2 linked regions of the Stappia indica genome follow. The protein of the gene in region 2 binds, or shares a complex with, the protein of the main gene of each other region. Links are inferred from orthologs where the notes say so. Each region holds a gene or a part of one and is shown on either strand. Other genes may lie near its edges.

Region 1 (4,811 bases), 390 kb from region 2 along the record:
CGCGCTCCAGCGCCTCCTCGACGGCGTCGAGAGACTGGCCGGTGTGCTTCACGTAGATCTCGTTGAGCCGCTTCTTGAGGCTCAGGATCTCCTGCGCATGCAGCATGATGTCCGCCGCCGTGCCGCGGAACCCGCCGGACGGCTGGTGCACCATGACCCGCGAGTTCGGCAGCGAGAAGCGGCTGCCCTTGGCACCCGCCGCCAGCAGCAGCGAGCCCATGGAGGCGGCCTGGCCGATGCACAGCGTGGACACTTCCGGACGAACGAACTGCATCGTGTCGTAGATCGCCAGGCCCGACGTCACGTAGCCGCCGGGCGAGTTGATGTAGATGGCGATCTCCTTGGTCGGGTTCTCGGCCTCGAGATAGAGCAGCTGCGCACAGACGAGCGTCGCAAGGTGATCCTCGATCGGTCCGGTCAGGAAGATGATGCGCTCCTTGAGGAGTCGCGAATAGATATCGAACGCGCGCTCGCCCCGGTTCGTCTGCTCGACGACCATCGGCACGAGTGAGTTCACGGCGAAATCGACTGGATCCTTCATGCCTCGTCCATGCTTTGGAGGAACGTTCCCGGGCTGCACCGCTCGCGCGCAGCCGCCTCTTCAATCGGTTTGCCGCTCATCAGCGGCCGGGAACGGTCTCGGTCTCGGTCTTGAGTCGAAAAAAGCGACACCCATTCATAAGGGATGTCGCCTCGTATCGGAAGATAGGTGCTGACGGGTCGTGGACAAGGGTTAAAAAACGCAAGGATCAAGGCTGCCTTCCTCGCGAATCCGGCCCCGGAGGTCATCCGGGGCCGGTCCGTCAAACCGTCATGTCGGGAACGAGGATCAGCCCTCGTCCTCGTCTTCCGCCATCAGCTCGTCCTTGGTGACCGACTTGTCGGTGACCTTGGCCAGCTCGAGGATGTAGTCGACGACCTTCTCCTCGTAGATCGGCGCCTGCAGGCTGGCGAGCGCCGTCGGGTTGCTGCGGTAGAAGTCGAAGACCTGCTTCTCCTGGCCCGGGAACTGGCGAACCTTGTCGTAGAGGGCGCGCTGCACCTCTTCGTCGGTCACCTTGACCTGGTTCTGCTCGCCGACCTCGGAAAGCACCAGGCCGAGACGCACCCGGCGCTCGGCGATCTTGCGATACTCGCCGCGAGCCTCTTCCTCGGTCGTCTCTTCGTCCTCGAAGGACTTGCCGGAGCGCTGCATGTCCTGCTCGACCTGGCGCCACACGCCGTCGAACTCGGACTGCACCAGACGCTCGGGCAGATCGAACGTGTAGACCTCGTCCAGCTTGTCGAGAAGCTGACGCTTCACCTTCTGGCGGGTCATCGCGCCGTACTGGCTCTCGATCTGGCCGCGGATGATCTCCTTCAGCTTGTCGAGACCCTCGAGGCCCAGGCCCTTGGCGAAGTCGTCATCGATCTTCACCTCGCCCGGAGCCTGCACTTCCTTGACGACGATGTCGAAGGTGACGGCCTTGCCGGCCAGGTGCTTGGCCGGATAGTCCTCGGGGAAGGACACCTCGATGACCTTCTCGTCACCGGCCTTCAGACCGGCGAGCTGCTCCTCGAAGCCCGGGATGAACTGCTTGGAGCCGAGCACCAGCTGGCCGTTCTCGTCGGCACCGCCGTCGAACGGCGTGCCGTCCAGCTTGCCGAGATAGCTCATGAGGACGCGGTCGCCCTCTTCGGCCGCGCCGTCCTTGGTCTCGAACGGCTTGTTGCTGTCGGCGATCTGGGCGATCTGCTCGTCGATCTCGGCATCGGAGATCTCGACGACCGGACGCTCGATCTCGACCGTCTTGAAGTCGATCAGCTCGAACTCCGGCAGGATGTCGTAGCTCATCTTGAACGAGATGTCGGCAGATCCCGACAGGATCGCCTCGGCATCGCCGTCCGGCAGATCGATCTCGGGCTGCAGCGCCGGCTTCTCGTTGCGCTCCTCGACCGCCTTGCGGGTGGTCTCGTTCAGGAGCTCATTGAGGATCTCGGCGGTCGCCTGGCGCCCATAGAGGCGCTTCAGGTGCGCAGCCGGCACCTTGCCCGGCCGGAAGCCCTTGATCTTCACCTTGTCCTTGAGGTCGTCAAGGTACGTATCGAGGCGGCTAGCAAGCTCAGACGCCGGAATGACGACTTTCAGTTCGCGTTTCAGCCCCTCGGCCAGCGTTTCGGTTACCTGCATGGTCGTGTGCTTCGTCCTAGATCGAGAACGTCTTTCCGACTGCTCTTGTGATTGTGTGGCCCGGTTGGGCTTGCTTGACCGGATTCGCTGCCAAAACAGGAGTTCATCGCCCAAGGCCTGAGGTGGTGCGGGCGGAGGGACTTGAACCCCCACGGCTTGCGCCACCAGAACCTAAATCTGGCGTGTCTACCAGTTCCACCACGCCCGCGACGTGCCTTAAAGCGCCCGAAGTCAAGGCGCGGCCTCTATAGCACCCCGCCCGGCAGGGTCAAAGAAAAAACGGGCCTCCTGCTCAGGCTGTACAGCGCAATCTGGGATGCGCGCCCAGCCCCGCTCACGCCGTCCCGGAAAAGAACTCCGCCAGCGCCTGGCGCAGAGCCGGCTCAAGATCCTCCGCCGTCAGCGCCGGCCCTGCCAGCACGCCCGCGCGCCCGTGCAGCCACACGCCCGCACAGGCCGCATGGAAGCCGTCCAGCCCCTGCGCCAGCAGGCCGGCGACGATGCCCGACAGCACGTCGCCGGAGCCGGCCGTGGCAAGCCAGGCCGGCGCATTGTCGTTGATCGCCGCGCGCCCGTCCGGCGCTGCGACGACCGTATCCGCCCCCTTCAGAACCACGACAGCCCCGCTGGCCCTTGCTCCGGCTCGCGCCCGGGCAAGCCGCGAGCCCTCGCCGGCACTCTCCCCAAAGAGACGCGCGAACTCCCCGTCATGCGGCGTCAGCACGACATCGCCGGCCCTTGCTCCCGAACGACCCGAGATGGCACCGGCCAGTTCATCGGCCTGTCCGGAAAAGGATGTGATCACGTCGGCATCGAGCAGCACCGCCCGCTCGCCGGAAAGACAGGTCAGCGCAAGCGCCCGCGTCTCGTCCCCGACACCGGCACCCGGCCCCAGCGCAATCGCATTGAGGCGTCGGTCGGCCAACATCTCGGCAAGCCCCTCGCTCCCGCGGAAGGAGCGCACCATCACCGCCGTCAGATGGCTGGCATTGACCAGTGCGGCGGAAGGCGGCGTCGCCACGGTCACGAGCCCGGCTCCGGCCCTGAGCGCAGCACCGGCGGCCAGCCGCGCCGCGCCGGTGGACAGGGCCGGTCCCGACACCACCACCGCATGCCCACGCGCATATTTGTGCCCGTCGAGCCGCGGCGGGTGCAGCCCCGCCCCCCACAGCGCCGGATCGTTGCGCCAGGTCTTCCCCTGCTCGCCGCCGTGCACCTCGCCCAGGACAGAAGCCGGAATACCGATATCGGCGAGCTCCACCCGGCCGGCAAGCAGACGCCCCGGCAACAGCAGGTGGCCCGGTTTCAGGCGGAAGAATGTCACCGTCCGGCTGGCGCGGATTGCCGGCCCCATCGCCTCGCCGCTCGCCCCGTTCACGCCGGAGGGCAGGTCGACGGCCAGCACCGGCAGGCCAGATGCGTTCACCCGCTCGATGGCCTCGCCCGCAATACCCTCGATGGGGCGCGCGAGCCCTGCCCCGAACAGCGCGTCGATCACCACCGACGCCTGACCCGGCACACGGCCCAGTGTGTCCCGCGAAAGGATGCCGGCAGTCAGGCCAGCCGCCTGCATCTCGGAAAAGGCGAGCGCCGCATCACCCGACAACCGGTCGGGATCGCCGAGCAGCAGCAGCTCGACGCGGTAGCCGCGCTGGCGCAGCACCCTCGCGGCAACGAATCCGTCGCCGCCGTTGTTGCCGGGACCGGCCAGCACCAGGACCTGGCCGGAGTGGCCAGCCATGCGGCTGCAGGCATCGGCGACCGCCACCCCTGCGCGCCGCATCAGGTCGATTCCGGGCACCCCGCCGGCGATGGCGAGCGCATCCGCCCGCCCCATCTCGGTCGGCGTCAGGAGTTCGATCAAGCACCACCTCCGGCGATCACAACCGCCTGCGGCTCGGACAGCTCGATCAGGTTGCCGTCGGGATCGCGTATATAAACGGAGCGCAGCGGCGACTGGGCACCGGTGCGCGAAACGGGCCCCTCTTCGATCGTCACGCCCGTCTCCCTGAGCCGCGCAATCGCGGCCTCGAGCGAGGACACGAGAAAGCAGAGGTCGCCCGACCCGGCCGTCGGCTTGCGCGCGGCCGGAGAAAACTCGGCTCCCGCCTTGTGCAGGTTGATCTTCTGCGCGCCGAAATGCAGCGCCCGCCGGCCGCCGCCGAACACCACCTCCTCCATGCCCAGCACGCCGCAATAGAAGCCGACGGTCTCGTCGATATCCGCAACCGTCAGGACCAGGTGGTCGAGCGCCTCGATCCGCATCCGTATCTCCCTGTCGTTCCCAGTCTCGAAATGCGCGGCACGCTCCCGCACGGAACCGCCCGCCCGGGATCGAGTTTCGCCGATTGCCGCAGGCACGCAAGCCGGTTTCGGACGCTCAGGTGCCCGGGACTGCCTGCAGATTGGGCGAAAACGTCAGGATCTAGGCACCGTCGGGCGACCCCCTCACCCCATCAAGGTGGATTTCGCGCCCCCAGATTCGCCTATTTATTGTTCAAGCCGCACAGTATTTAATCACCTCTTCGACGCCGGACCCCGGACAGCCCGGAAAACCCTGCTGGAATTGCCCGATTTGCAGGCTCTTTTTTCGGCAAGCAAACTTGGCATGGGGCATGCTAGTCAGGGGATGGCACAGGCC
Region 2 (14,460 bases):
AGCGCACCCAGTGTGAACCAGATACGCTTCTTCAATTCCTCGGCTTTGGCGAAAGCTGAAAAGTTCAGATTAGCCGCTAGCTGTTCGGCAGCAGATGCCATTCCGGGCTCCGGTCAATTCTCGAGCAATCTGACGTGGGAAAACCCAGGCTTATTCAGCCTGGGCTCCGATAATCGTGACCTTGCCACCGGCCTTCTCGACCGCGGCAAGCGCGTTCTTGGAGGCACCGGCGACCTCGAAGGTCACACCCGCCTTCAGCTCACCATCGGAGAGCAGGCGGACGCCGTCCTTGACGCGGCGGATGACGCCAGCGGCCTTGAGGGCCTCGGCGGTCACCGTCTGGGAAGCGTCGAGCTTGCCAGCATCGATCGCAATCTGGACACGGCCAAGCGAGACCGCGTTGAACGACTTTGCGAAGATGTTGGTGAAGCCGCGCTTCGGCAGGCGACGATGCAGCGGCATCTGGCCGCCCTCGAAGCCCTTGATCGCGACGCCCGAGCGGGACTTCTGACCCTTGACGCCACGGCCGCCGGTCTTGCCCTTGCCCGAACCAATGCCACGGCCGACGCGCATGCGGTCCTTGGTGGCACCCGGATTGTCCCGGAGTTCATTCAGTTTCATCGTATGTCTCCCCGCATCCGTTACGCGTCTTCGACGACGCGAACGAGATGCTGAACCTTCCGGATCATGCCACGCACTTCCGGGGTATCCTTCAGCGTCGAGCGGCGGTGCATCTTGTTCAGACCGAGACCGACGAGCGTTGCCCGCTGGTCCTTCGGGCGCCGGATCGGGCTACCCACCTGCTCGACCGTGACGGTCTTTTCGTTCGCCATGGAACCAAGCCTTTCTCAAGCTGGGGTCGGCAACTGCCGGGTTCAAGCCTCGGCGGCCGGTACGCTGTCGTCGATGTCGCGGCGACGCGACTGGATCTGCGAAACCTTGAGGCCGCGGCGGGCAGCAACCGAACGCGGGCTGTCCTCCTGCTTGAGGGCCTCGAAGGTGGCGCGCACCATGTTGTAGGGGTTTGCCGAACCGAGCGACTTCGCCACCACGTCCTGGACGCCGAGCGTCTCGAACACGGCGCGCATCGGGCCGCCGGCGATGATGCCGGTACCGGCCGGAGCCGCACGCAGCACGACCTTGCCGGCGCCGTGGCGACCGTTGACGTCGTGATGCAGGGTACGACCCTCGCGCAGAGCGACGCGGATCATCGAGCGCTTGGCAGCCTCGGTCGCCTTGCGGATCGCCTCCGGCACCTCACGCGCCTTGCCGTGACCGAAGCCGACGCGGCCCTTCTGGTCGCCGACCACGACGAGTGCGGCAAAGCCGAAGCGACGTCCGCCCTTCACAACCTTGGCGACGCGATTGATGTGCACGAGCTTGTCGACAAACTCGCTGTCGCGCTCGGCGCGATCGCCACCGCGCTCCCGTGTATCCTGTCTCGCCATAATATTCGCTTCCGTTTGTCTGTGAGCGTCTTGACGACGATCAGAATTCCAGTCCGCCCTCGCGCGCGGCGTCGGCCAGAGCCTTCACGCGCCCGTGGTACATGTAGCCGCCACGGTCGAACACGACCTGGGTGACGCCAGCAGCCTTGGCACGCTCTGCGATGAGCTTGCCGACCTCGGCCGCAGCCGAGATGTTGCCGCCGGTCTTCAGCGTGCCACGAAGATCCTTCTCGATCGTCGAGGCGGACGCCAGGGTGCAACCCTGAACGTCGTCGATGATCTGAGCATAGATCTGCTTGGACGAACGGTGCACCGACAGACGCGGACGGCCGTTCATAACCTTCTTGATCGAACGACGGACGCGGTCGCGGCGACGTTCGAAGCCATTGTTTGTCTTCGCCATGATCCGGTCCGTTACTTCTTCTTGCCTTCCTTACGGACGATGAACTCGCCCGCATAGCGGATGCCCTTGCCCTTGTAGGGCTCCGGCGGCCGGTACTTGCGGATTTCCGCAGCTACCTGGCCAACGCGCTGCTTGTCGATGCCGGTGATGATGATCTCCGTCGGCTTCGGGCAAGCGGCCTCGATGCCCTCGGGCATCGCATAGACCACGTCATGGGAAAAACCGAGCGCGAGCTGCAGGTTCTTGCCCTGCACCTGTGCGCGGTAACCGACGCCGGTGATCTCGAGCTTCTTCTCGAAGCCCTTGCTGACGCCCGTCACCAGGTTCTCGACCATCGTGCGGGACATGCCCCACATGGCGCGGGCAGGCTTGCTGTCCTCACGCATGGTGATCGAGATACCATCGTCGTTCATTTCGGCCAGAACGAGGCTGTTGAGCACGAAGGACAGCTGTCCTTTCGGGCCTTTCACCTCGACCATCTGGCCGTTGATCGTTGCCGTTACCCCGCTCGGCACGGGGACTGGCTTCTTGCCAATTCGAGACATATGACCAACCTGTCCAGTTCAATTGCCTGGCAAGGACTGCCGCATCAGAAGATGCGGCAGAGAACCTCGCCACCCACGTTCTGCTCACGGGCATCGTGATCCGCCATCACGCCACGCGGCGTGGACAGGATCGAGACACCCAGACCGTTTGCGACGCGCGGGATATTCTTCACCGAAGAATACACCCGCCGACCCGGCTTCGAGACACGCTCGATCGAGCGGATCACCGGTTCGCCGTCGAAATACTTCAGCTCGATCTCGAGCTCGGACTTGCCGCCCTCGTACTCGACCATCGAGTAGCCGCGGATATACCCTTCCGCGACCAAAACGTCGAGCACATGTTCGCGCAGCTTCGATGCCGGCGTCGAGACCTTGCTCTTGCGCCGCATCTGAGCATTGCGGATCCGGGTGAGCATATCGCCCAAGGGATCAGAAATCGCCATCGGACCGTCTCCTTACCAGCTCGACTTCACGAGGCCCGGGACCAAACCCTTGGAGCCCAGCTCGCGAAGCGCAACGCGCGACATCTTCAGCTTGCGGTAGTAGCCGCGCGGACGACCGGTGACTTCGCACCGGTTGCGCACGCGAATCTCCGCGGAGTTGCGCGGCAGCTTGGCAAGCTTGAGGCGCGCTGCGTAACGCTCCTCGAGCGAGAGACCTTCGTCCTTCGCCGCAGCCTTCAGTTCCGCACGCTTCTCGGCGTACTTCTTAACGAGCCGCTCGCGCCGCTTGTTCTTCTCGATCGCGCTCTTCTTCGCCATCGTCTGTCCTCGTTCTTTCCCGTTTACTTACGGAACGGGAAGTTGAACGCGCGCAGAAGCTCGCGCGCCTCGTCATCATTGTCCGCGGACGTGCACACGATCACGTCAAGGCCCCAGATCTGGTCGACCTTGTCGTAATTGATTTCCGGGAACACGATGTGCTCTTTGATGCCCATGGCATAGTTGCCACGTCCGTCGAAGCTCTTCGCGTTCAGACCGCGGAAGTCACGAACGCGCGGCAGCGCGATGGTGATCAGGCGGTCCAGGAACTCGTACATGCGCTCGCCACGCAGCGTGACCTTGGCACCGAGCGGCATGCCCTCGCGCACCTTGAAGGTGGCGATGGACGTGCGAGCGCGGGTGATCACCGGCTTCTGACCGGCGATCATCGCCAGGTCGTCGGCGGCGATCTTCGCCTTCTTGCTGTCCGCGACTGCTTCGCCGACGCCCATGTTGAGAACGATCTTCTCGAGCGACGGGATCTGCATCGGGTTCTTGTAGTTGAACTTCTCCTGCAGCGCCGGACGGATCTTTTCCAGATATTCCGTCTTCAGCCGCGGAGCGGTCTTGGTCTCAGCCATCGATCAGATCCCCCGAACGCTTGGCCACGCGCACCTTGGTGCCGTCTTCCTTGATCTGGAACCCGACGCGCGTCGGCTTGCCATCCTTGGGGTCGGCAAGCGCCAGGTTCGACACGTGAACCGGCAGCTCCTTCGAAACGATGCCACCTTCCGACTGGGCGGTCTGGCGCTGGTGGCGACGAACCACATTCACGCCACGCACCACAGCCTTGTTATCGTCCGGCAGCATGCGGACGATTTCACCGGTCTTGCCCTTGTCACGACCGGTAAGCACGACGACAGTGTCGCCCTTCTTGATCTTGGCGGCCATTACAAAACCTCCGGCGCGAGCGAGATCACCTTCATGTGGTTCTTCGCACGCAGTTCACGCGGAACCGGGCCGAAGATACGGGTCCCGATCGGTTCCTTGTTGTTGTTGACCAGCACGGCCGCATTGCGGTCGAACCGGATCACGGAGCCGTCGGGCCGGCGGATATCCTTCGCCGTGCGCACAACGACCGCTTTCATCACGTCGCCCTTCTTGACGCGGCCGCGCGGATTGGCCTCCTTGACGCTGACGACGATGATGTCGCCGACGCTGGCATATTTCCGCTTCGAGCCGCCGAGCACCTTGATGCACATGACACGACGGGCGCCGGAATTATCCGCCACGTCGAGGTTTGTTTGCATCTGAATCATGACTGGCCGCCTTATTCTTCTTTCACCGCGCCCGTCACCGGGCGCCGGAAATCACGTCAGTCCGCGGTCGACCCTTCGACAACGGTCCAGGTTTTGGTCTTCGAGATCGGCGCGCATTCCTGGATGAGGACGGTGTCCCCGACCTTGTGCGCGTTGGTCTCGTCGTGCGCCCGATACTTCTTCGAGCGACGAACGGTCTTCTTGTAGAGCGGATGCGTGAAGCGGCGCTCCACACGAACCGTCACCGTCTTTTCGTTGGCGTCGCTGACAACGACACCCTGCAGAACGCGTTTCGGCATTTCGATCTCCTTACGCGCTTGTCGCCACGCGCTTCTCGCGCATGATCGTCTGGATGCGGGCGATGTCGCGGCGCACCTGGCGGACCCGCGCCGTGTTCTCAAGCTGGCCGGTAGCCCGCTGGAAGCGCAGATTGAACTGCTCCTTCTTCAGGCTCTCGAGCTCCGTTCCCAGCTCGTCCATGGTCTTTGCCCGAACGTCTGTCGCCTTCATGGCACTAGTCTCCTGGTCGCGCCTCAGTCGGCGATACGCTGGACGAAGCGGCACTTGATCGGCAGCTTGGCTGCCGCAAGGCGCATCGCCTCACGTGCCGTATCTTCCGGCACGCCGTCGATTTCGAACATGATCCGACCGGGCTTGACCTTGCAGGCCCAATAGTCCGGCGAACCCTTACCCTTACCCATGCGGACCTCGGTCGGCTTCGACGAAACCGGCACGTCCGGGAAGATCCTGATCCAAACACGACCCGCACGCTTCATGTGACGGGTCATGGCACGACGGGCCGCCTCGATCTGGCGCGCGGTCACCCGCTCCGGCTCGACGGCCTTCAGGCCGAAGGCGCCGAAGTTGAGATCCGTACCGCCCTTGGCGGTGCCGTGGATCCGGCCCTTGTGCTGCTTGCGGAACTTCGTTCGCTTCGGTTGCAGCATCTCTTCTCTCGCTCTTTGCTTCTGTCCAAGACCGACCGGCGCCGTTAGGCGGCGCGGCCGCGCTCGCGCTCGCGGCGTCCGCCGCCCTGGTTCGTTCCGTCGCCCTCAACCGCACGGCGCTCCGAGGCCATCGGATCGTGCTCAAGGATTTCGCCCTTGAAGATCCAGACCTTGACGCCGCACGTGCCGTAGGCGGTGTGCGCCGTGGACACGCCATAGTCGATGTCGGCGCGCAGCGTGTGCAGCGGCACGCGGCCTTCGCGGTACCATTCGGTACGCGCGATTTCCGCGCCACCCAGACGGCCACCGCAGTTGATGCGGATGCCCTGGGCGCCCATGCGCATCGCCGACTGCACGGCGCGCTTCATGGCGCGGCGGAACGCCACGCGGCGCTCCAGCTGCTGCGAGATCGAGTCGGCGACCAACTGGGCGTCGACTTCCGGCTTGCGCACTTCAACGATGTTGATGTGCACGTCCGACGAGGTCATGTCCGAGAGAGCCTTGCGCAGCTTCTCGATGTCCGCGCCCTTCTTGCCGATGATCACGCCGGGACGACCGGAATGAACGGTGACGCGGCACTTGCGGTGCGGACGCTCGACGACGACCTTGGAAACGGCCGCCTGCTTCAGGGCCTTGAGGATATACTCGCGGATGCGGAAATCCTCGTGCAGCAGCTTGCCATACTCGCCCTTGTCCGCATACCAGCGCGAATCCCAGGTGCGGTTGATGCCAAGACGCAGACCGATCGGGTTAACTTTGTGTCCCATCAGGCAGTCTCCTCGACTTCGCGGACGACGATGGTCAGGTTCGAAAACGGCTTCTCGATCCGACCCACACGGCCACGAGCACGCGCCTGGAACCGCTTGATCACGAACGCCTTGCCCACGTGGGCTTCGGCCACGACAAGGCTGTCGACGTCGAGATCGTGGTTGTTCTCGGCATTCGCGATCGCCGACATCAACGCCTTCTTGACGTCGTCGGAGATCCGCTTGCGCGAGAAGGTGAGGTCGGCGAGCGCCTTCTCGACCTTCTTGCCGCGGATCGTTGCCGCGACGAGGTTGAGCTTGCGCGGGGAGACCCGCAGCATCCGGGCGACCGACTTCGCCTCGTTATCGGCGAGCGCGCGCCCGCCCTTCGGCTTGCCCATCGTTACTTCCTCTTCGCCTTCTTGTCAGCGCCGTGGCCGTAATAGGTCCGGGTCGGCGAGAACTCGCCGAACTTGTGACCGATCATGTCCTCGGACACCAGAACCGGAACGTGCTTCTGACCATTGTAGACGCCGAAGGTGAGACCCACGAACTGCGGCAGGATGGTCGAGCGCCGGCTCCACATCTTGATGATTTCGTTGCGACCCGAGGCGCGGACCTTATCTGCCTTCTTCAGCAGAAAGCCGTCGACGAACGGGCCTTTCCAAACAGAACGTGCCATTCCAGGCCCCTCTTACTTCTTGCGCGCGTGGCGGCTGCGGACGATGAACTTGTCCGTGGCCTTGTTGCGACGCGTGCGCTTGCCCTTGGTCGGCTTGCCCCACGGGGTAACCGGATGACGGCCACCCGAGGTACGGCCCTCACCACCACCATGCGGGTGGTCGACCGGGTTCATCGCGACACCGCGAACATGCGGGCGACGACCCATCCAGCGAGAACGACCCGCCTTGCCGAGGTTGATGTTGCCATGGTCCTGGTTGGACACGGCGCCGATCGAGGCCATGCAGGTGCCGAGAATGCGGCGCTGCTCGCCAGACTGCAGGCGGACCGTGGTGTAACCCTGGTCACGGCCGACGATCTGGGCATACGCACCGGCGGAACGGGCCACCTGGCCGCCCTTGCCCGGCTTCAGCTCGACATTGTGCACGATCGTGCCGACCGGGATCGAGGCCAGCGGCATCGCATTGCCCGGCTTCACGTCGACGAGCTTGCCGGACACGACCTTGTCGCCAACGGCCAGGCGCTGCGGCGCCAGGATGTAGGCAAGCTCACCGTCCTCATACTTGATGAGAGCGATGAAGGCCGTCCGGTTCGGATCGTATTCGATCCGCTCGACGGTCGCGAACATGTCGGCCTTGGTCCGCTTGAAGTCGATCAGACGGTAACGGCGCTTGTGGCCGCCACCGCGATTCGGCGACGTCGTACGGCCGAGGTTGTTGCGGCCACCCGTCTTCGACAGGCCTTCCGTGAGCGTCTTGACCGGCTTGCCCTTGTACAGGGACGAGCGGTCGACCATCACCAGCTGGCGACGACCGGGCGACGTCGGGTTAAAGGTCTTGAGTGCCATCTTTCCTTCTCCGCCCTCAGAGTCCGGTGGTGACGTCGATGGACTGGCCATCGGCAAGCGTCACGACCGCCTTCTTGACGTCGGACTGCTGGCCGAGACGGCCGCGGAAGCGCTTCGCCTTGCCCTTGCGGACCAGGGTGTTCACTGCCGTGACCTTGACGCCGAACAGCGCCTCGACTGCCGCCTTGATCTCGGGCTTGGTCGCCGTCGGGGAGACGTTGAACACGACCTTGTTCTGCTCCGAAGCGAAGGTCGCCTTCTCGGTAATCACCGGGGAAACGACCGTGTCGTAGTGCTTCAGGTTGGTCATTTGAACCGCTCCTCGAGAGCCGTCACCGCCGACTTGGTCAGCACCAGCTTCTCACGACGCAGGATGTCATAGACATTCAGGCCTTCGACGGGCAGCAGGTCGATCGCCGGGATGTTGCGCGAGGCGAGGCGGAAGTTCGCATCGATCTCGCTGCCGTCCACGACGAGCGCATTGCTCAGGCCCAGGTTCGCCAGACGCGCGGCCAGAGCCTTGGTCTTGGCCTCCTCGGCGCTCACCACGTCGACGATGATCAGGCCGTCGGCCTTGAACTTCGCCGAAAGGGCGTGACGCAGGCCGAGGGCGCGAACCTTCTTCGGCAGGTCGTGAGCGTGGCTGCGCACGACCGGGCCGTGAGCCTTACCACCGCCGCGGAACTGCGGGGCCTTCTTGTTGCCGTGACGCGCGCCGCCGGAACCCTTCTGGCGGACGAACTTCTTCGTCGAGCCGGAGACTTCCGAGCGCTGCTGGGCCTTGTGAGTACCGGCCTGGCGCTTGGCGAGCTGCCAACGCACGACGCGGTGGATCAGGTCGGTGCGCGGATCGAGACCGAAGATCTCGTCCGACACCGTGATCGAACCGGCGGCGGCCCCGTCCAGGGTCTTCACCTCAAGTTCCATCACTCGCTCTCCTTCTCGACCGCAGCCTCGGCCGCGGAAGCACGGAACGCGCCCGGCATCGGCACGCCATCCGGCAGGGCCTTCTTGACGGCGTCGCGAACCACGATCCAGCCACCCTTCGACCCCGGGACTGCGCCCTGGATCATGATCAGGCCGCGCTCCGGATCGGTGCGGACGATCTTCAGGTTCTGCGTGGTCACCTGCTCGGCGCCCATGTGTCCGGCCATCTTCTTACCCTTGAAGACCTTGCCCGGATCCTGGCACTGACCGATCGAACCATGCGAACGGTGCGAGATCGACACGCCGTGAGAGGCGCGCAGACCACCGAAGTTGTGACGCTTCATGGCACCGGCGAAGCCCTTGCCGATCGAGGTGCCCGTGACGTCCACGAACTGCCCCTCGACGAAGTGGTCGGCCGTGATCTCCGCACCCACCTCGATCACGTTCTCCGAGGAGACGCGGAACTCGGCAAGCTTGCGCTTCGGCTCGACGCTGGCAACGGCGAAATGTCCGCGCATGGCCTTCGACGTATTCTTCACCTTGGCCAGACCGGCGCCGACCTGCAGCGCGACATAGCCATTCTTCTCTTCCGTCCGGTGGGCAACAACCTGACAGTTTTCGAGCTTCAGCACCGTCACCGGCACATGCTCACCCGCATCGTTATAGATGCGAGTCATACCCACCTTCTGTGCGATCACTCCAGAACGCATCGGCGTGTCCCCTTGTGAGCGCCTTACAGCTTGATCTCGACGTCGACACCGGCCGCAAGGTCGAGCTTCATGAGCGCGTCCACGGTCTGCGGCGTCGGATCAACGATGTCGAGGAGACGCTTGTGAGTGCGCATCTCGAACTGATCACGGCTTTTCTTGTCGATATGCGGACCACGAAGCACAGTGTACTTCTCGATCCGCGTGGGCAGCGGCACGGGGCCGCGCACTTGTGCACCGGTCCGTTTCGCCGTGTTGACGATCTCACGGGTCGACGCATCGAGAACCCGATGGTCGAACGCCTTGAGACGGATCCGAATGTTCTGACCGTTCATCTCTCAATCCCCGAGCGGGACGGCGGAACGGATCACCCGTTCCGCCATGTTGGTTACTTGATGATGGAGGCGACGACGCCGGCGCCGACGGTACGGCCGCCCTCGCGGATAGCGAAGCGCAGACCCTCTTCCATCGCGATCGGCACGATCAGCTCAACCTCGACCGACACGTTGTCGCCCGGCATCACCATCTCCGTGCCTTCCGGCAGCGTCACCACGCCCGTCACGTCCGTCGTGCGGAAGTAGAACTGCGGACGGTAGTTGGTGAAGAACGGAGTGTGGCGACCACCCTCTTCCTTCGTCAGGATGTAGGCCTCGGCCTTGAACTTCGTGTGCGGCGTCACCGAACCCGGCTTGCACAGCACCTGGCCGCGCTCCACGTCCTCGCGGCCGACGCCGCGGATCAGAGCGCCGATGTTGTCGCCGGCCTGGCCCTGGTCCAGAAGCTTGCGGAACATCTCGACGCCGGTAACCGTCGTCTTCTTGGTGTCGCGGATGCCGACGATCTCGACTTCCTCGCCCACCTTCACGATGCCGCGCTCGACGCGGCCGGTCACCACCGTGCCGCGGCCCGAGATCGAGAACACGTCCTCGATCGGCATCAGGAACGGCATGTCGACCGGACGCTCCGGCGTCGGGATGTAGTCGTCGACCGCAGCCATAAGCTCGCGGATCTTCGTCTCGCCGATCGCCTCGTCGCGGCCCTCAAGGGCGGCAAGAGCCGAACCGGCAACGATCGGAATGTCGTCGCCCGGGAACTCGTAGGACGAAAGCAGCTCGCGCACTTCCATCTCGACCAGCTCGAGCAGCTCCGCGTCGTCGACCTGGTCGACCTTGTTCAGGAACACCACCAGAGCCGGAACGCCGACCTGACGGGCCAGAAGGATGTGCTCGCGGGTCTGCGGCATCGGGCCGTCGGCCGCCGAGCAGACCAGGATCGCGCCGTCCATCTGCGCCGCACCCGTGATCATGTTCTTCACGTAGTCGGCGTGACCCGGGCAGTCCACGTGGGCGTAGTGACGCGCTTCCGTCTCGTACTCAACGTGAGCCGTCGAGATCGTGATGCCGCGTGCACGCTCCTCGGGAGCCGCGTCGATCATGTCGTACGCCTTGAACTCGCCGAAGAACTTCGTGATCGCCGCCGTCAGCGTCGTCTTGCCATGGTCGACGTGGCCGATCGTGCCAATGTTCACGTGCGGCTTCGTCCGCTCAAACTTTGCTTTCGCCATCGGATTTCTCCGTACCTTCGTTATTCAGTTGATGTGGCGTTGACGGCAATCAGGCGTACTTGGCCTGAACTTCCTGCGCGACAGCCTGCGGAACCTGCTCGTAGTGGTCGAACACCATCGAGTACTGGGCACGTCCCTGCGACATCGAGCGCAGGTTGTTGACGTAACCGAACATGTTGGCCAGCGGCACCATCGCGTTCACCGCGGTGACGACACCGCGATTCTCGGTGCCGGTGATCTGGCCACGACGGGAGTTCAGATCGCCGATGACGTCGCCCATGTAGTCTTCCGGCGTCACCACCTCGACCTTCATGATCGGCTCGAGCAGCTTCGGCGCGGCCTTCTGAATGGCCTCACGGAAACCGGCACGTGCCGCGATCTCGAACGCCAGGACCGAGGAGTCGACGTCGTGGTAGGCACCGTCGATGAGGGTGGCCTTGATGTCGACCATCGGGAAGCCTGCCAGCGGGCCCGAGGACATGACGCTCTCGATACCCTTGGTGACGCCCGGGATGTACTCCTTCGGGACCGAACCACCCACGATCGTGCTCTGGAACGCGTAGCCGGCACCGGCCTCGTTCGGCTCGATGACCAGCTTGATGCGGGCGAACTGGCCCGTACCGCCGGTCTGCTTCTTGTGGGTGTAGTCGACTTCCGCCTGACGGGTGATCGTCTCGCGGTAGGCAACCTGCGGCGCACCGATGTTCGCCTCGACCTTGAACTCGCGCTTCATGCGGTCGACGATGATGTCGAGATGAAGCTCGCCCATGCCGGCGATGATCGTCTGGCCGGACTCTTCGTCGGTCTTGACGCGGAAGGACGGATCCTCGGCAGCCAGACGATTGAGCGCGAGGCCCATCTTCTCCTGGTCGCCCTTGGTCTTCGGCTCGACGGCGATCTCGATGACCGGATCCGGGAACTCCATGCGCTCCAGGATGACCGGCTTCAGCGGGTCGCACAGCGTATCGCCGGTGGTCGTGTCCTTCAGGCCGGCGATGGCAACGATGTCGCCAGCGTAAGCCACGTCGATGTCCTCACGCGAATTCGCGTGCATCTGCATCATGCGGCCGACGCGCTCCTTCTTCTCCTTCACCGTGTTCTGGAGAGACACGCCCTTGTTCAGGACGCCGGAGTAGATGCGGCAGAAGGTCAGCGAACCGACGAACGGATCGTTGGCGATCTTGAAGGCCAGCATGGAGAGCGGCTCTTCGTCGCCCGACTTGCGAACCGTCTCGGCCTCGGTCTTGGGATCGATACCCTTGATCGCCGGAACCTCGATCGGGCTCGGCAGGTAATCGACGACGCCGTCGAGCAGGGGCTGCACGCCCTTGTTCTTGAACGCCGAGCCGCAGAACACCGGAACGAACTCGCTGTTGATGGTGCCCTTGCGGATGAGCGCCTTCAGGCCCTCATTCGTCGGCTCCTCACCCTCGAGATAGGCCTCCATCGCGGCCTCGTCGGCCTCGACGGCGGTCTCGATCATCAGATCGCGGTATTCCTGGGCCTTGTCGGCCAGGTCAGCCGGGATCTCGACCTCGTCCCAGGCAGCGCCGAGCGACTCGTCGCGCCAGATCAGGGCCTTCATCTTGATCAGGTCGACGACGCCGGCAAAGTCGCTCTCGGCGCCCACCGGGAGCTGCATGACGAGCGGCTTCGCACCGAGGCGCGACTTGATCATCTCGACGCAGCGGTAGAAGTCCGCACCGAGCTTGTCCATCTTGTTGACGAAGATCATGCGCGGGACATGATACTTGTCGGCCTGACGCCAGACGGTCTCGGTCTGCGGCTCGACACCGGCATTGGCGTCGAGCAGGGCAACCGCACCGTCGAGCACGCGCAGGGAACGCTCCACCTCGATGGTGAAGTCGACGTGACCCGGCGTGTCGATGATGTTCAGGCGCTTGTTGTTCCAGAACGCAGTGGTGGCAGCGGACGTGATCGTGATGCCACGCTCCTGCTCCTGCTCCATCCAGTCCATCGTGGCGGCGCCGTCATGGACTTCGCCGATCTTGTGGCTCTTGCCGGTGTAGAAGAGAATCCGCTCGGTCGTCGTGGTCTTGCCCGCATCGATGTGGGCCATGATACCGAAATTGCGGTAGTCTTCGATCTTGTGAGTGCGCGACATGATGTCAGCCTCTCCGGTCCGAATTACCAGCGATAGTGCGAGAACGCGCGGTTGGCTTCGGCCATCCGGTGCGTGTCTTCGCGCTTCTTGACGGCGGAACCGCGGTTGTTCGCGGCATCCAGCAGCTCGCCGGACAGACGATCGACCATCGTCGTCTCGTTGCGGTTGCGGGCAGCCGTGATCAGCCAGCGGATGGCCAGGGCCTGGCGACGGTCCGCACGGACCTCGACCGGAACCTGATAGGTGGCACCACCCACGCGGCGGGACCGGACCTCGACCTGCGGCATGACGTTGTCGAGAGCAGCATGGAACACCTCGACGGGGTTCTGACGAACCTTGCCCTCGATGATGTCGAATGCGCCGTAGACGATCCGCTCGGCGGCCGACTTCTTACCGTCGTACATGATCGAATTCATGAACTTGGTAACGACGTTGTCCCCGAACTTCGGATCGGGAATGATTTCGCGCTTTTCAGCCTTGTGACGGCGTGACATGGCAGATCCTCAGACCTTGACTTTCCAAAGTGCCAACCCGGGGCTGGCCTTTTTGCGCTTTCAGGAACCGTTTCCGGCCCCAACTCCGTTACGTTCCGCCTCAGGCGCAACGCGAATATCTCACCCGTCCGCTTGAACGAACGGAAAGGCGCGGCGGACGCAACGCCAGAACCAGGGTTCTGACCCAGCTGATCCCGCAGGACATGCGGAATCGCGCCTGTTCCCGCGGTAAACGGGAAAGGCGCCGCCAATCGAGAGGACCACCCGGAAGCGGTCATGCATACGATATTTTTTCGCCTCGTAATCCCAGCAGCGTTTAAGTCAGCCTGTGTCCAACGCTTGGCGCATCGAACGAAAAGCCGCTTACCGCCTGCTTTCGGGATGCGCGGAACCTACAGTTAGGCCGGCCCTGCGTCAAGTGCGGCGGGGAATAAATCGCCCTCGCCCGTTCGGCCGCCGCTGCAACGACATTTCTATCCTGTTTGGCCGCATTGGCGCAACAAATGGAATATTTTTATCGACGTTTGCGCAACATTGCGTCGTGCCTGGATTGAACCGCGAGCCGGGCTCCCTCCGGGCCGGCGGATGGGAGCAGGCCTTGCCCCCTCGCGCTGCCCCCGCATTTACTCTTTCTCAACCTGGATCCGCCGCAGGCGAGGAGATTCTCTTTCCGGATTCGCCGGGCCGGGGCATCGGCGGGAAGAACGATTCCCGATTCCCCTTGAAGGGGTCAGCCCCGATAGGCGATGACCGCCACCTCGCCGGCGAGCGCATCCTCATAGGCCTGCTCGAAGGTCGGATCGTCCGGCTCCTCCAGGATCACGCCGATCTGGTCGAGGGAGGCTTCCGCAAACCCCTGCCCCTTCAACGCCTCGAGCGCCAGGCGCACGGCGCTGTCCTCATCCGCCGCGCGCAGCAGGATGTTCACCGGGATCGCCGCCTCCGGCGTGCCGAGATCCCCTTCCCTCGCGTGGCCGACAATGATGTAGACGGTCGGAGCATCCGC

Evidence for each region.
Region 1: the proteins of rpsG (region 2) and tig are in contact, whole or in part, in a crystal structure (PDB 3GTY), measured with the Thermotoga maritima proteins. The link is inferred for Stappia indica from one-to-one orthologs. Residues at the interface, in WP_004081843.1 of Thermotoga maritima: Lys34, Lys52, Lys55, Glu59, Arg62, Gln63, Glu66, Asn67, Lys69, Val71, Arg95, Ala109, Lys110, Lys111, Gly112, Arg113, Pro114, Glu117, Glu121, Ile124, Ala125, Tyr127, Asn128, Asn129, Thr130, Gly131, Lys135, Asp139, Arg142, Met143; in WP_004081061.1 of Thermotoga maritima: Glu122, Val124, Val129, Leu130, Tyr133, Glu188, Gly259, Ile262, Tyr263, Glu266, Ser270, Glu273, Gln274, Glu277, Arg308, Gln311, Ile312, Ser315, Tyr316, Glu325, Arg329, Arg336, Leu363, Phe366, Trp367, Arg373, Leu377, Arg381, Leu384, Glu387.

Annotation. Positions count from the first base shown.
Region 1 is NZ_CP046908.1:632,985-637,795, forward strand. Bases 1-2,956 are described here. They hold tig (trigger factor), read right to left. Parts: upstream 2,171-2,956; coding sequence 830-2,170; downstream 1-829. Other genes in these bases: GH266_RS02910 (ATP-dependent Clp protease proteolytic subunit), read right to left, coding at 1-541; GH266_RS02925 (NAD(P)H-hydrate dehydratase), read right to left, coding at 2,505-2,956. In the rest of the region: more of GH266_RS02925, read right to left, coding at 2,957-4,031; GH266_RS02930 (VOC family protein), read right to left, coding at 4,031-4,435. UniProt on the Bacillus subtilis protein: Involved in protein export. Acts as a chaperone by maintaining the newly synthesized protein in an open conformation. Functions as a peptidyl-prolyl cis-trans isomerase.
Region 2 is NZ_CP046908.1:1,010,924-1,025,383, forward strand. Bases 11,720-14,429 are described here. They hold rpsG (30S ribosomal protein S7), read right to left. Parts: upstream 13,455-14,429; coding sequence 12,984-13,454; downstream 11,720-12,983. Other genes in these bases: fusA (elongation factor G), read right to left, coding at 11,720-12,960; GH266_RS04840 (regulator), read right to left, coding at 14,185-14,429. Outside these bases: preprotein translocase subunit SecY, read right to left, coding at 1-101; rplO (50S ribosomal protein L15), read right to left, coding at 151-621; rpmD (50S ribosomal protein L30), read right to left, coding at 642-833; rpsE (30S ribosomal protein S5), read right to left, coding at 876-1,448; rplR (50S ribosomal protein L18), read right to left, coding at 1,489-1,851; rplF (50S ribosomal protein L6), read right to left, coding at 1,863-2,396; rpsH (30S ribosomal protein S8), read right to left, coding at 2,441-2,839; rpsN (30S ribosomal protein S14), read right to left, coding at 2,852-3,157; rplE (50S ribosomal protein L5), read right to left, coding at 3,181-3,738; rplX (50S ribosomal protein L24), read right to left, coding at 3,731-4,048; rplN (50S ribosomal protein L14), read right to left, coding at 4,048-4,416; rpsQ (30S ribosomal protein S17), read right to left, coding at 4,473-4,715; rpmC (50S ribosomal protein L29), read right to left, coding at 4,726-4,926; rplP (50S ribosomal protein L16), read right to left, coding at 4,950-5,363; rpsC (30S ribosomal protein S3), read right to left, coding at 5,408-6,130; rplV (50S ribosomal protein L22), read right to left, coding at 6,130-6,510; and 9 more genes.